2 regions of the Mesorhizobium sp. B2-3-13 genome follow, and region 2 is predicted to be linked to the other one. Evidence: riboswitches for the same ligand, from Rfam matches in the RefSeq annotation. Region 2 holds a riboswitch; the other holds the start of a gene.

Region 1 (6,479 bases), on a different contig from region 2:
CTCGATGTCGTCGCTGACCAGGCCTGTAGCGAGACTGAACTGGCCCCAAAACGCCAAACTGTAGAATGCAAGGCCGACAAGAAGGGAAAACGGAGTCTGCCAAAGCGGCATCCCGGTGCGCCCTGCATGGCCGATAATCCGTCTTGTGGTGCGCCATGACATGGTGAACCAACGGCTGAAGCACTTGACGACCCGTTGCGTGCGGCCAGGCGATTTGAGCTCCACGAACTTTCGGTCGGCGTCTCTGCCCGTGACCAGGGCGCGCCAGAAAAAAAATCGCCAGCCCCGCGGTGAGTAATGGTAGACGCGGGCGTTGACATTACGAATTGTGCGGCCTTCGCGTTGCAGTTCGCGCATCAGCAATGTGCACGAGACCTTGAAGCCATTGTGTCTTGGAAAAGGATGATCGACGATCCAGTCGCGCCGAAACCCTACATTGTTGGCGTTCATCGCTCGTTTCGAGGCAAACCGCTTGTCCCCGTGAGCCATTGGGAAAAACCAGATCAGTGCAAACGTCCTCGAAAAGAAATCATCGTATGAAAGATAAGTATATCCATTCACACACATGACTTCTGGATCGTTAAAGGGCTCAAGCAAACCTGATAGCCAGCCTGGTTCGGCCACTACATCGGAATCGGTGAAAATGATGATATCTCCGTCCGTTGCCAATATGCCGTTGTTTTTTAGATCGTAGTATCGGCCCCCGGGAAAAGCGGTAAAGATCAGATCGGCAACTTGTTCCAGCTGTGGCGCTACCGCCCTGACGTCGATACGAAGCGATCCAGCGTCGGCGTCCGTGCCGCCGTGAGAGATAACAACCTTGGGTCTGTGCAAGCCGGCTGAAGGAACCGTGGTGATTTCACGTGCCAAGGCCTTCAGGCCAATGCCGACTTCGTCCCAATCGATGGACTTGGCGTTCTCCATCTCCACCACGAGGGAATATGTTGGGTGTGGTTCAACCATTTCCGCATGGACCATATCGCTGCGTCGCACTGGCGATAGTCCCTGCAAGTCGGCCTAAAGGCAACCCTTTCAAGATCACGCGGGGGTGTTTCCCAACAATACTGACGATCAGCCACCGCCACCAAATCGGGACCAAAGGGAACCGCGAGTGCGGTCAACCGGGAATCTTGAAGTGTCTGAATATTGCGCCAAGAAACGCTGCCGCCATTCTACATTGACGGTGTCTCGTTGAATTGCGAGGCCGGACGCAAAGCCAAATCCGACGTCACGGGCAAGCTTGGCGTCAACGAGACCAGCGATTTTCTTAAGGCTGGTCTGTGGGTCTTGCAAAAGATCCTCATATGTCAACGACAGGAAAGGCACACCGTTTTTTGCAAACCAGAGGTCCCAAACCAGATTTTCCAGCACAAGTTTATCAAGCGACTGTGCTATCGCCGCGCCGTCGTAACGTGGCGCATTGTTGGCGGTCTCGGTAGAACGGAATCGGCCGGTCTGACGGGCGCGCGCCCAGGAGATTGCCTGGCCAAGGAGATCGCGGCGCGTCAAACGGACATAGCGCAATTCTGGGAGGGTGGCTGGTAGGTCGATGGTTCTAGCCACTTGGGAAAATTGGCTGGCAAACAGTTTGACTGCGTAAATTCCGGAAGGGGATCGCCCATCCCTCAATGCCCGCAAGACTTGAGCGCGGGGATCGCGAGGATAGTTCGGCAATTCAAGAAGACGGCGGCCGCCGAACCACTCCAAAGGGTTGCCAAGCCCGGCGGCTGCCATCAATCCAGCGAGATGATTGCTGCCGCTGCGCGGTGACGTGCAGACCAGAATTCCAGCTTTTATGCCAGACAGGATGTCAGGTGGTATTTCAACCGGAAGAGGCCGTCTGCGAAAGAGATGCATGGCAACCACTACCGCTTCAGCAGGAACACAGCCTGTTGGCCAAAGAAATTCCAGAACCACCATGGCATCGACAGGCCGATCTTCTGGCCGTTTGCGTCAAGCGCGGTCGCCTTTTCCACCGTCGCACCAAGCTCTTCGCACAGATTGACGAAGTCGCGGATGGTGCAGAAGTGGATGTTGGGCGTGTCGTACCAGGAATAGGGCAGATCCTTGGTCACCGGCATTCGGCCCTTGACGAACAGCGACAGGCGCACCCGCCAATGGCCGAAATTGGGGAAAGAGACGATCGCCCGATTGCCGATCCTGAGCAGTTCGTCGAGCACCAGTTTTGGATTGCGGGTGGCCTGCAGGGTCTGCGACAGGACGACGAAGTCAAAACCCTTGTCGGGATAGAATTCGAGATCCTTGTCAGCATCGCCCTGGATGACCGAGAGGCCGCGCGCCACGCATTCGTTGACGCCGCGCTGCGACAACTCGAGCCCGCGGCCGTCGACCTGTTTGCTTTCCTGCAGCAATTCGAGCAGGGAGCCATCGCCGGAGCCGACGTCGAGCACGCGCGATTGCGGCGGGATGAGGTTGGCGACGACCTCGAGGTCGACACGCTGGCTGCCGTTGACGCTCATGGTTTCGCCTCCTGAGCGGCGCACGACCATGGTCCGGAAAGTCCGCAACTCTTCGGGGTCATGCGCCGAGCCCCCTGGCGCGCGCGGCCGAGCCGATGAAGCCGTTGATGGCGGCAAACAGTTCCGGTTCGTCGAGCAGGAAGGCGTCGTGGCCGCGATCGGTCTCGATCTCGACGAAGGATACCGAGGCGCCGGCGGCGTTGAGCGCATGAACAATGGAGCGGCTCTCTTCGGTCGGAAACAGCCAATCCGACGTGAAGGACACCAGGCAGAAGCGGGTTTTGGTGCCGGCAAAGGCGTCCGCCAGCCGGCCGCCATGGTCGGCGGCGAGGTCGAAATAATCCATCGACCGTGTCATGTAGAGGTAGGAGTTGGCGTCGAAACGGTCGACGAAGGTCATGCCCTGGTGGCGCAGATAGCTCTCGATCTGGAAATCGGCATCGAAGCCGAAGGTCAGCGCTTCGCGGTCCTGCAGGTTACGGCCGAATTTGCGGTGCAGGGCGGCTTCCGACAGATAGGTTATGTGGGCGGCCATGCGCGCCACCGCCAGCCCCTTTTCCGGGCGCTTGCCGTGCTCGAAATATTTGCCGCCATGCCAGTCCGGATCGGCCATCACGGCCTGCCGCCCGACCTCGTGGAAAGCGATGTTCTGTGACGAATGGCGCGCGCCGGTGGCGATCGGCAGTGCCGAAAAAACCCGTTCGGGATAGCTCGACGCCCATTGCAGCACCTGCATGCCGCCCATCGAACCGCCCAGCACGCAGAACAGCTTCTCGATGCCGAAATGGTCGACCAGCATCTGCTGCGCACGCACCATGTCACGGATGGTGATGACCGGAAGGTCGAGCCCATATGGCTTTCCCGTGGCGGGGTTGGTCGAGGCCGGCCCGGTGGAACCAAGACAGCCGCCGATGACGTTGGAGCAGATGACGAAGAAGCGGCTGGTGTCGATGATCTTGCCGGGGCCTATCAGCACTTCCCACCAGCCTGGCTTGCCGGTCACCGGATTGGTGCTGGCGACATGCTGGTCGCCGGTCAGCGCATGGCAGACGAGGATGGCATTGGAACGGGCGTCGTTCAGCGTGCCATAGGTCTGGTAGGCGATCTGGAATGGCGACAGCAGCGTGCCGGCGTCGAGCTTGAGCGGCTTGTCGGGCCCAAAACGCAACACCGGGCTCGACGGTTGGTCGGCCTCGTTGTTGGTCTTTCCTGCACGCAGAACAGCCATCACGTCTCTCTTGCTGCACCGTGCTTTTGCGGAAATCGCTGCCGATCTCCGCGCCGCCGATGCGTTCGTCCGGCCGGTCGCGGACAATAAAAAACCGGCATTGCCTTCGCAAAGCCGGTTACGTCACGCAAACGGCCCTTTAGCGAATTGTTTAACGTGGCTGCAAGCCGACCGGCCAAATCACCACGGAACTGTCCCTGTCCTTCTAGAACCCGCCCGCCTCGCCGTCAATGCCGGCGGCCGGCACCACTGCCGCCCCTCGACATTGCCTGCCGTGGCTTGTATTTCCGCAGCGGCTTCCGGATGGAGGCGTTTTCGACGGATTTTGCAAAAATGAACCAGACATCTGATCAGGCACGTCCGACCCCGCGCGCGGGCATCATGGACATAGACGCCTACGTGCCCGGCAAGAGCACGGCGCCGGCCGGTGTCGCCAAGGTCCACAAGCTGTCGTCGAACGAGAATCCGCTTGGGCCCTCGCCGAAGGCGATCGAGGCCGCGCGTGAGGTCGCCGGCAAACTCGACATCTATCCCGATGGCACCGCCAGGCGGTTGCGCGAGGCGATCGCCGAGGTGCATGGCCTCAACGCGCAGAACATCATCTGCTCGAATGGTTCCGACGAGATCCTCGGCCTGCTGGCGCAGACCTATCTCGCGCCCGGCGACGAGGCCATGTTCACCGAACACGCCTTCATGGTCTACAAGATTTATATCCAGTCGGCGGGCGCCACCCCGGTGGTGGTCAAGGAGACCGACGAGCGCGCCGACATCGATGGGATGCTGGCGGCCGTGACGCCGCGCACGAAAATCGTGTTCCTGGCCAATCCCAACAACCCGACCGGCACCTACGTGCCGTTCCAGGAGGTGCGCCGGCTGCATGCCGGACTGCCGAAAAACGTGCTTCTGGTGCTCGACGCGGCCTATGCCGAATATGTCCGCCGCAACGACTATGAAGCCGGCATAGAACTTGTCGGCAGCGCTGAGAACGTGGTGATGACGCGCACCTTCTCCAAGATCGGCCTCGGCGGCGCGCGCATCGGCTGGATGTATGGTCCAATGCACATTGTCGACGCCATCAACCGCGTGCGCGGGCCCTTCAATGTCAATGCGACGGCGATCGAAGCCGGCATCGCCGCGATCCGCGACCGCGCCCATGTCGAGCGCAGCGTGGCGCATAACGAGACCTGGCTCGCCTGGCTGAGCGAAGAGATGACCGGGCTCGGACTGCGGGTGACGCCGAGCGTCGGCAATTTCCTGCTCATTCATTTTCCCGACGACCAGAAGCATTCGGCGGCGGCTGCTGATGAGTATCTGAGCGCGCGCGGCTATATATTGCGGCGCGTTTCAGGCTACGGCTTTCCCAACGCGCTGCGCATGACGGTCGGCACTGAAGAGGCCAATCGCGGCGTTGTCGCCGCGCTCACGACATTCCTGAAAAGCTAGAAACCATGGCATCTCCGATGTTTGAAAAAATCGCACTGGTCGGCATTGGCCTGATCGGTTCGTCGCTCGCCCGCGTCATTCGCCGTGAGGGTTTGGCTCGCCAAGTCGCCATCTCGACCCGCAGCGCGGCAACGCTCAAGCGAGCCGAAGAACTGGGCCTCGGCGATTCCTACACCACGGCTGCCAGGGAAGCGGTCCACGATGCCGATCTGATCATCGTCTCGGTGCCGGTCGGTTCGTCCGGCGCGGTGGCGCAGGAAATCGCGCCGGCGCTGAAAAAGGGGGCGGTCCTCACCGATGTCGGCTCGACCAAGGCGTCGGTCATCGCGCAGATGCAACCGCATGTGCCTGATGGCGTCCATTTCATTCCCGGCCACCCGCTGGCGGGCACCGAAAAATCCGGCCCGGATGCCGGGTTCGCCGACCTGTTCGACAATCGCTGGTGCATCTTCACGCCGGTACCGGGCACCGATCCGGAAGCGTTGGAAAGGCTCTCGGAATTCTGGCGCCGCTGCGGCGCCAACATCGACACGATGGACCCGCAGCATCACGACATGACGCTGGCCATCGTCTCGCATCTGCCGCACATCATCGCCTACAACATCGTCGGCACCGCCGACGATCTGGAATCGGTGACCAAGACGGAAGTGATCAAATATTCCGCCTCCGGTTTTCGCGATTTCACGCGTCTGGCCGCCTCCGATCCGACCATGTGGCGGGACGTGTGCCTGCACAACAAGGATGCCATCCTGGAAATGCTGGCGCGGTTCTCGGAGGATTTGGCCTTCCTGCAGCGCGCGATCCGCTGGGGGGACGGCGACAAGCTGTTCGACCTGTTCACCCGTACCCGCGCCGTGCGCCGCTCGATCATCGAAGCCGGCCAGGATATCGACGCGCCCGATTTCGGCCGCCAGGCGGTCGAGCACCCGGCAAAGAGCTAAGCTGTTTCAGGCCAGGTCGCTTCCATCATGGCGAGCGTCTCCGCCCGATCCGGCGCGCCCAGCCTGCCGCCGAAGCGCAGACATTTGAGCGCGGCGGCCGCACTTGCGAGACGCAAGGCCTGTTCGACCGGCATGGCTTCCGCCAGTCCGACGGCAAAGGCGCCATGAAAGACATCGCCGGCGGCCAGCGTGTCGACCGCCTTGATCCTCGGTGCCTTGACATGGCGGGCTGATCCAGCGCTTCGATCAAGCCACCAGGTTCCCGCCGCACCGCCGGTGACCGCGACGAAGGCATCGGTGCGGGAGGCAAGGTCGGTGCAGGCGGTCTCCAGATCCAGCGCGTGGCCACATATGATGCGGACTGCCGGTTCGGAGGCGACGATGTGC
Region 2 (6,479 bases):
TGGGCGTCAATGTCGACTGGCAGCAGGTGGTCAAGGGACTGGTCCTGCTCGGGGCCGTCATCTTCGACGTCTACAACAAGAACAAGGCTTAAGGGCTGGGGCGAGGACTAGGAGGCATACGGGTTCTAGATCGCGAAGCTGCCGGCGGCCCGTCGGCACCAAGAAGTCCGGGGAAGGACCAGGTTCGCGAACGCAATCCGGACGAAACGTTTCAACCGTGGCGCGTTCCCGCGCCGCGCCGGTCAGGGTTTGCCCATTGGCAGCCGGATACAGATAAATGAGAGAGGACTGATCATGCTGATCTCGCAGATTCTCGACGACGCCGAGACGATCCGTGTCGTTGCCCGCAGCGGCGGGAAGACCCGGATCATCAACGGCGCGCGCAGCGTCTATTCGCTGGCGATGGAGGCCGCCCGCACCGGCGTCGGCCTGACGGCCCTGATCGAACGCAAGGGACTGGGCGAGACGGTCGATCTCGACGCCGCCTACAAGAGGGGCCGCCTCCTGTCGCCGATCAATCACCCCGACCCGGCGCATCTGCATCTGACCGGCACGGGATTAACGCATCTCGGTTCGGCCGCGACGCGCGATTCCATGCACAAGAAGCTCAGCACCGACGGCGAGGAGCAACTTACCGATTCCATGAAGATGTTCCGCATGGGACTGGAAGGCGGCAAGCCCGCGAAAGGCCAGGTCGGCGTGCAGCCGGAATGGTTCTACAAGGGCAACGGTACCATGGCGGTCGCGCCTGGTGCCGCGCTCATGTCACCGGCCTTTGCCAAGGATGCCGGCGAAGAACCAGAGATCGCCGGGATCTATGTCATCGGCGATGACGGCGCGCCATTCCGTGTCGGCTTCACGCTGTCGAACGAATTCTCGGACCATGTGACCGAACGCGTGAACTATCTGTTCCTCGCCCACTCCAAGCTGCGCAATGCCTCGTTCGGGCCCGAAATTCTGATCGGCGACCTGCCTTCGGACATCCGCGGCACGTCACGCATCGTGCGCGACGGCAGGACAATGTGGGAGAAGCCGTTCCTGTCGGGCGAAGCGAACATGTCGCACACCATCGCCAATCTCGAGCACCACCATTTCAAATATTCGGCGTTCCGCCAGCCGGGCGATGTGCATGTGCATATGTTCGGAACGGCCACGCTGTCCTTCGCCGACGGCGTCACGACCGAAGCCGGCGACGTGTTCGAGATCGAGGCCGGGGATTTCGGCCTGCCGCTGCGCAACCCGCTGGAAATCGAAAAGCCGGTGAAGGTGGCGGTGAAGGCGCTGTAACTGGCGCCAACTCTGCCTTCTCCCCTGGTGGGGCTCGAAGGGCGGGCGAGGCCCCATTTCGACCTCAAAAATCTTGCCCGTGGGCAAGCATCGGCCGGTGGTAATGGGAGTTCAGCGCGGGCGGAAATGTTTGGACAGCTTCAGGCCTTGTGCCTGATAGTTCGAGCCGAGATCGGTCCCGTAAAGCGCCTGCGGGCGCTTTAGCATGTGTTCGTAGACCAGCCGGCCGACAATCTGGCCATGATCGAGGATGAACGGCACTTCGTGGCTACGCACTTCGAGCACCGCGCGGCTGCCGGTGCCGCCGGCCGCCGAATGGCCGAACCCCGGATCGAAAAATCCGGCATAGTGGACACGGAACTCGCCGACCAGCGGATCGAAGGGCGTCATCTCGGCGGCGTAGAGCGGCGGCACATGCACCGCCTCCTGGCTGACGAGGATGTAGAACTCGTCGGGATCGAGCACCAGTTCGCCGGCGCCGCTCTTGTGGATCGGCTCCCAGAAGTCGAGGACATCCTGGGCGGCACGCTTGTCGACATCGATGAGGCCAGTGTGGTGCTTGCCGCGATAGCCTACCAGCCCATCCTTGTCGCCGTTGAGATCAATCGACAGCGCGATGCCGCCTCCGGAAATGTTTGGCGGCTCGGTGGCGACCAGCATCTCGGCGCTGTGCAATTCATGCAGTTCGGCTTCTGAAAGCAGCGCGTTGCCGGTGCGAAAGCGGATTTGAGACAGGCGCGAACCGGTGCGCGCAACGATCGGGAAGGTGCGCGGGCTGACTTCGAGATAGAGCGGACCGTTGTAGCCGGCGGCGATCTTGTCGAACTCGTGGCCACGGTCGGTCATGACGCGGGTGAAGATGTCGAGGCGACCGGTCGAGCTCTTTGGATTGGCCGAGGCCGAAATGTCGGCCGGCAGGGCCAGGCTTTCGAGCAGCGGCACGATATAGACGCAGCCGGTTTCGAGAACCGCGCCTTCGGCCAGATTAATCTCGTGCAACTGCAGCCGATCGAGCTTTTCCGAGACCTTGTGGTTGGGACCGGGCAGGAACGAGGCCCGCACCCGCCAGGCCTTTTCGCCCAATCTGAGATCAAGACTAGCCGGCTGGATCTGGTCGGCATCAAGCGCACGCGGCGACTTCAGCGCGCCGGACTGGAACAGCGCCGAAATGTCCTGATCGGGAAGAATGCCTGTCTGCCGCAAAGTCTGGCTCCGCCCCAAGACTGGTCTCCTTTGTTGCAGGTTCTTGCCGCAAAACCGCTGGGCACTTTGCGGAACCTGCCTTGGTACAAACCTCTTAATGAAGCCGGCAATTGACGCAAGCGTGGCGCGGGTCTAAAGGGTCGTTATCCCGTGGTGATTTGGCCGGTCGGCTTGCAGCCACGTTAAACAAGTCGCTAAAGGACCGTCGGGCCGCAAGGCCGTATGGACCGGTTGCGACTTTCGCGGCCGGTTTTTTTGTGTCTGGAACAAAGCGATGAGCACCAAGAAGCGCAACTGGAAACCTCAGACGGCACTCGTGCATGGCGGAACCCTGCGTTCCGGCTTCGGCGAAACCTCCGAGGCGATGTATCTGACCCAGGGCTATGTCTACAAGACCGCCCAGGCGGCGGAAGCCCGCTTCAAGGGCGAAGAGCCTGGCTTCATCTATTCGCGTTACGCCAACCCGACCGTCGACATGTTCGAAAAGCGCATGTGCGCGCTGGAAGGCGCCGAGGACGCGCGCGCCACGGCATCGGGCATGGCGGCGGTGACGGCGGCGCTGCTGTGCAGCGTCAAGGCCGGCGACCATATAGTGGCGGCGCGCGCGCTGTTCGGCTCCTGCCGCTGGGTGGTCGAGACGCTGGCGCCGCGCTATGGCATCGAGGCGACTTTGGTCGACGGCACCGACATTGCCAATTGGGAAAAGGCGGTCAGGCCGAACACCAAGCTGTTCTTCCTGGAAAGCCCGACCAATCCGACGCTGGAAGTCGTCGACATCGCGGCCGTTGCCTCGCTTGCCAACTCGATCGGCGCGCGGCTTGTCGTCGACAACGTCTTCGCTACGCCGCTGCAGCAGAAGCCGTTGCAGCTTGGCGCGCACATCGTCGTCTACTCGGCCACCAAGCACATTGACGGCCAGGGCCGCTGTCTGGGCGGTGTCATACTGTCGGACAAGAAGTGGATCGACGAAAACCTGCACGACTATTTCCGCCACACCGGCCCCAGCTTGTCGCCGTTTAATGCCTGGACCTTGCTGAAGGGCCTCGAGACGCTGCCGCTGCGCGTGCGCCAGCAGACGGAAAGCGCCGGCAGGATCGCCGACTTCCTGGCCGAGCAGCCGCAGATCGCTCGCGTCATCTATCCCGGCCGCGCCGACCACCCGCAGGCTGATATCGTCAAGAAGCAGATGTCGGGCGGCTCGACGCTGATTTGCCTCGACGTCAAGGGTGGCAAGCCGGCGGCCTTCGCCCTGCAGAACGCCCTCGACATCGTGCTGATCTCGAACAATCTCGGCGATGCCAAGAGCCTGATCACCCATCCCGCGACGACGACGCACAAGAATTTGAGCGACGAGGCCCGCGCCGAACTCGGCATCGGGCCTGGCACGCTCAGGCTGTCTGTCGGCCTGGAGGACGCCGACGACCTGCTGGAAGACATCGCGCAGGCTTTGCAGGCCGCTAGATAAGCTGCTTAGGAGCGTCGTCCGCGGCGATCAGGCGCGCGACGGCGTCTCCTCCAATTCGGCCGCCTTGGTGCGGATGGTCATGGCATTGCCGCGCCAGTCGACGGCGCCGCCGAGCCAGCCGCGCGCCCAGATGGACGGGAGCATCACGTCGCGCGCGATCATCGCCGCGACCATGCGCGGCGACAGATGCCAGCCCTTGGACAAGGCCAGCGCGCATTCCGGAAGGTAGAAGGCCGCCAACATGGCAATCACGGTTGCCCAGAGGCTGACGCCCGCGCTCGCCGCCGCAACCAGCGCCAGCGCGAGAGGCACCGCTGCGCCGGTCAGGAGTTCCGGCGCGAAGAACAGCGGAAAGGTGACGCGGCGCAGGCGCGCCCAACGGGCCTGGCGCGACCAGATCTCGCCAACGGTGCGCTGGCCGAGCGGCTGCTCGAAGGGCGCCGCTACGAGATTGACGCGCAGCCCGAGGCCGTTGACCAGCTTGGTGGCGGCGGCGTCCTCGGCGATCTCGGCGGCCAGCGCGCGAATGCCGCCATTGGCGTTCAGCATCGGCTTGTTCCATAGCATGCTCTTGCCCTGGGCAAAGCCGAGGCCGAGCGCCTCGCCGGCATACTGCCAGCGGGCCTGCAATGTGTTGAGGAAGGCGCATTCGACATCGGCCCAGAAACCCTCGGGTCGCGAACCGATCGGCGTCGAGCAGACAAGACCGGTGTCGGGCCGCCATGCCGCCATCATGTGCTGGACATAGTCCCTCGGCATCAAGACGTTGGAATCGGCAAGGATGACCCAGTTGTGGCGCGCCGCTTCCCAGCCCTTGACGCAATTGTTGAGCTTTGGATTGGCGCTGACACGGTCATCGCCAATCAGCAGCCGGGCCGGCACCTTGGAAAACCGGGCAATCGCCCTGTTTATCAGTTTGACCACCGGGTCGTCCGCATGGGCGACGCAGAAGATCAGCTCATAATGTGGCCAGTCGAGCGCGAAGGCGCGTTCCAGCGTTTCATGCGTGAATGCCTCGACGCCACGCGACGGGACGACGATCGATACCGGTTGCGACTTGCCGGCGGGCGGAGCGATCGTGCCGCGCCGTTTCAGCCGTGAGGCGGCGAGCGAAATGCTGGCGGCGTTTGAGAGGATGAGAGCGGTCGAAAGCGAGGCGGCTATGAAGGTGAGTTCCATCGAGATCTGGTCACTCCGGAAAGGCGGCCCGCATCATGGCCGTTTTCAACAGTTCGACAGAGCGCCGAGTCGCCCGGTTCGTGCACACCACCATTGTCGTGTGTCACTTAAATGACATTCTTTGTCGGCACCTGCGGTTCAAGGCCGGGCGCGACAAGACGCGCACGTTGACCTGCTCACCGGGAGCGTCGAAAATCGTCGGATTGTTTGGAGCCGCTCATGTACCGCGCCGTGACGCGCAACATCGAAGTGCAGGTCAGGCCGTTCTATCTCGAGGACCGTTCGGATCCCTCGGAGAACCGCTATGTCTGGGGCTATCAGATAACGATCGACAACCAGTCGGACGAGTTCGTGCAGTTGTTGTCGCGCTACTGGCACATCACCGATGGTGCTGGCCGGGTCGAGGAAGTGCGCGGGCCGGGCGTTGTCGGCGACCAGCCGGAGCTCAATCCCGGCGACAGCTATCAATATACGTCCGGCTGCCCGCTCTCGACACCGTCCGGGATCATGGTCGGACGCTACACGATGCGCAACAAGCGCGGCGAGACGTTCGACATCGCAATCCCCGCCTTCTCGCTCGATCTGCCGGGGACAAGGCGCACGGTGAACTGAGCACCGGCGGTCGCGCTGCCCCTCATCCGCCTGCCGGCACCTTCTCCCCGTGAACGGGGAGAAGGAAAGATAGCTCACTGAGCCGCAAATTCCGCCGGATCGAAGTCGTACCGCGTCGAGCAGAACTCGCAGGCGACGTGGATGCCGCCATCCTCGGTGCTGTCCTTGATCTCCTGCGCGGAGAAGCCTTCGAGGATGCCGCGGATCTTGTCCCGGGAGCATGAGCACTGATCGGCGACGGGAACGCCGCCGAAGACGCGCACGCCATGCTCGTGGAACAAGCGATAGAGCAGCCGCTCGGCGCCGATGGTCGGGTCGATCAATTCGGTCGGCTCGATGGTGCCGAGCAAGGCCAGCAACTCCTGCCAGGAATTGTCTGTCGGATTATGGATCTCCTCGCGCGGATCGCCATCCCCACCCGGCAGGTCCGGAATGCGCATGCGCTCGGGCGATTGCGGCAGGAACTGCGCCAGGATGCCGCCGGCGCGCCACTGCTCGCGCGCACCGCCGACACCGGGCGTCAGCAGCTTGGCGACCGAGAGCCTTAGGTCGGTCGGGATCTGTTCCGACTGGCGGAAATAGGTGCGCGCCGCCTCTTCCAGCGTCTCGCCGTCGAGCTGGACGATACCCTGATAGCGCTGCGTATGGGCGCCCTGGTCGATGGTCAGTGCCAGCACACCGCTGCCAAGCAGCGTTTGCTGCGAGGTCTCGCCGGCCGCGATCAGTGCCTCCA

Evidence for each region. Region 2 has a riboswitch for S-adenosylmethionine ahead of FJ941_RS17750 (O-succinylhomoserine sulfhydrylase). Riboswitches for the same ligand answer to the same signal wherever they lie in the genome.
Region 1: linked by a shared signal. The riboswitch ahead of FJ941_RS04265 (homoserine O-acetyltransferase) and the one ahead of FJ941_RS17750 (O-succinylhomoserine sulfhydrylase) in region 2 are both predicted to bind S-adenosylmethionine.

Annotation. Positions count from the first base shown of each region.
Region 1 is NZ_VFVQ01000002.1:357,597-364,075, reverse strand. It holds gene FJ941_RS04280 (glycosyltransferase) at 1-993, opposite strand, end outside; gene FJ941_RS04275 (Stf0 family sulfotransferase) at 1,072-1,920, opposite strand; gene metW (methionine biosynthesis protein MetW) at 1,866-2,480, opposite strand; gene FJ941_RS04265 (homoserine O-acetyltransferase) at 2,539-3,708, opposite strand; SAM riboswitch at 3,828-3,905, opposite strand; gene hisC (histidinol-phosphate transaminase) at 4,042-5,151, shown strand; gene FJ941_RS04255 (prephenate/arogenate dehydrogenase family protein) at 5,157-6,092, shown strand; gene FJ941_RS04250 (sugar kinase) at 6,089-6,479, opposite strand, start outside.
Region 2 is NZ_VFVQ01000014.1:29,345-35,823, forward strand. It holds gene mmsB (multiple monosaccharide ABC transporter permease) at 1-92, shown strand, start outside; gene araD1 (AraD1 family protein) at 295-1,287, shown strand; gene FJ941_RS17745 (2'-deoxycytidine 5'-triphosphate deaminase) at 1,399-2,490, opposite strand; SAM riboswitch at 2,631-2,708, shown strand; gene FJ941_RS17750 (O-succinylhomoserine sulfhydrylase) at 2,765-3,955, shown strand; gene FJ941_RS17755 (ceramide glucosyltransferase) at 3,983-5,134, opposite strand; gene apaG (Co2+/Mg2+ efflux protein ApaG) at 5,354-5,746, shown strand; gene FJ941_RS17765 (Hsp33 family molecular chaperone) at 5,821-6,479, opposite strand, start outside.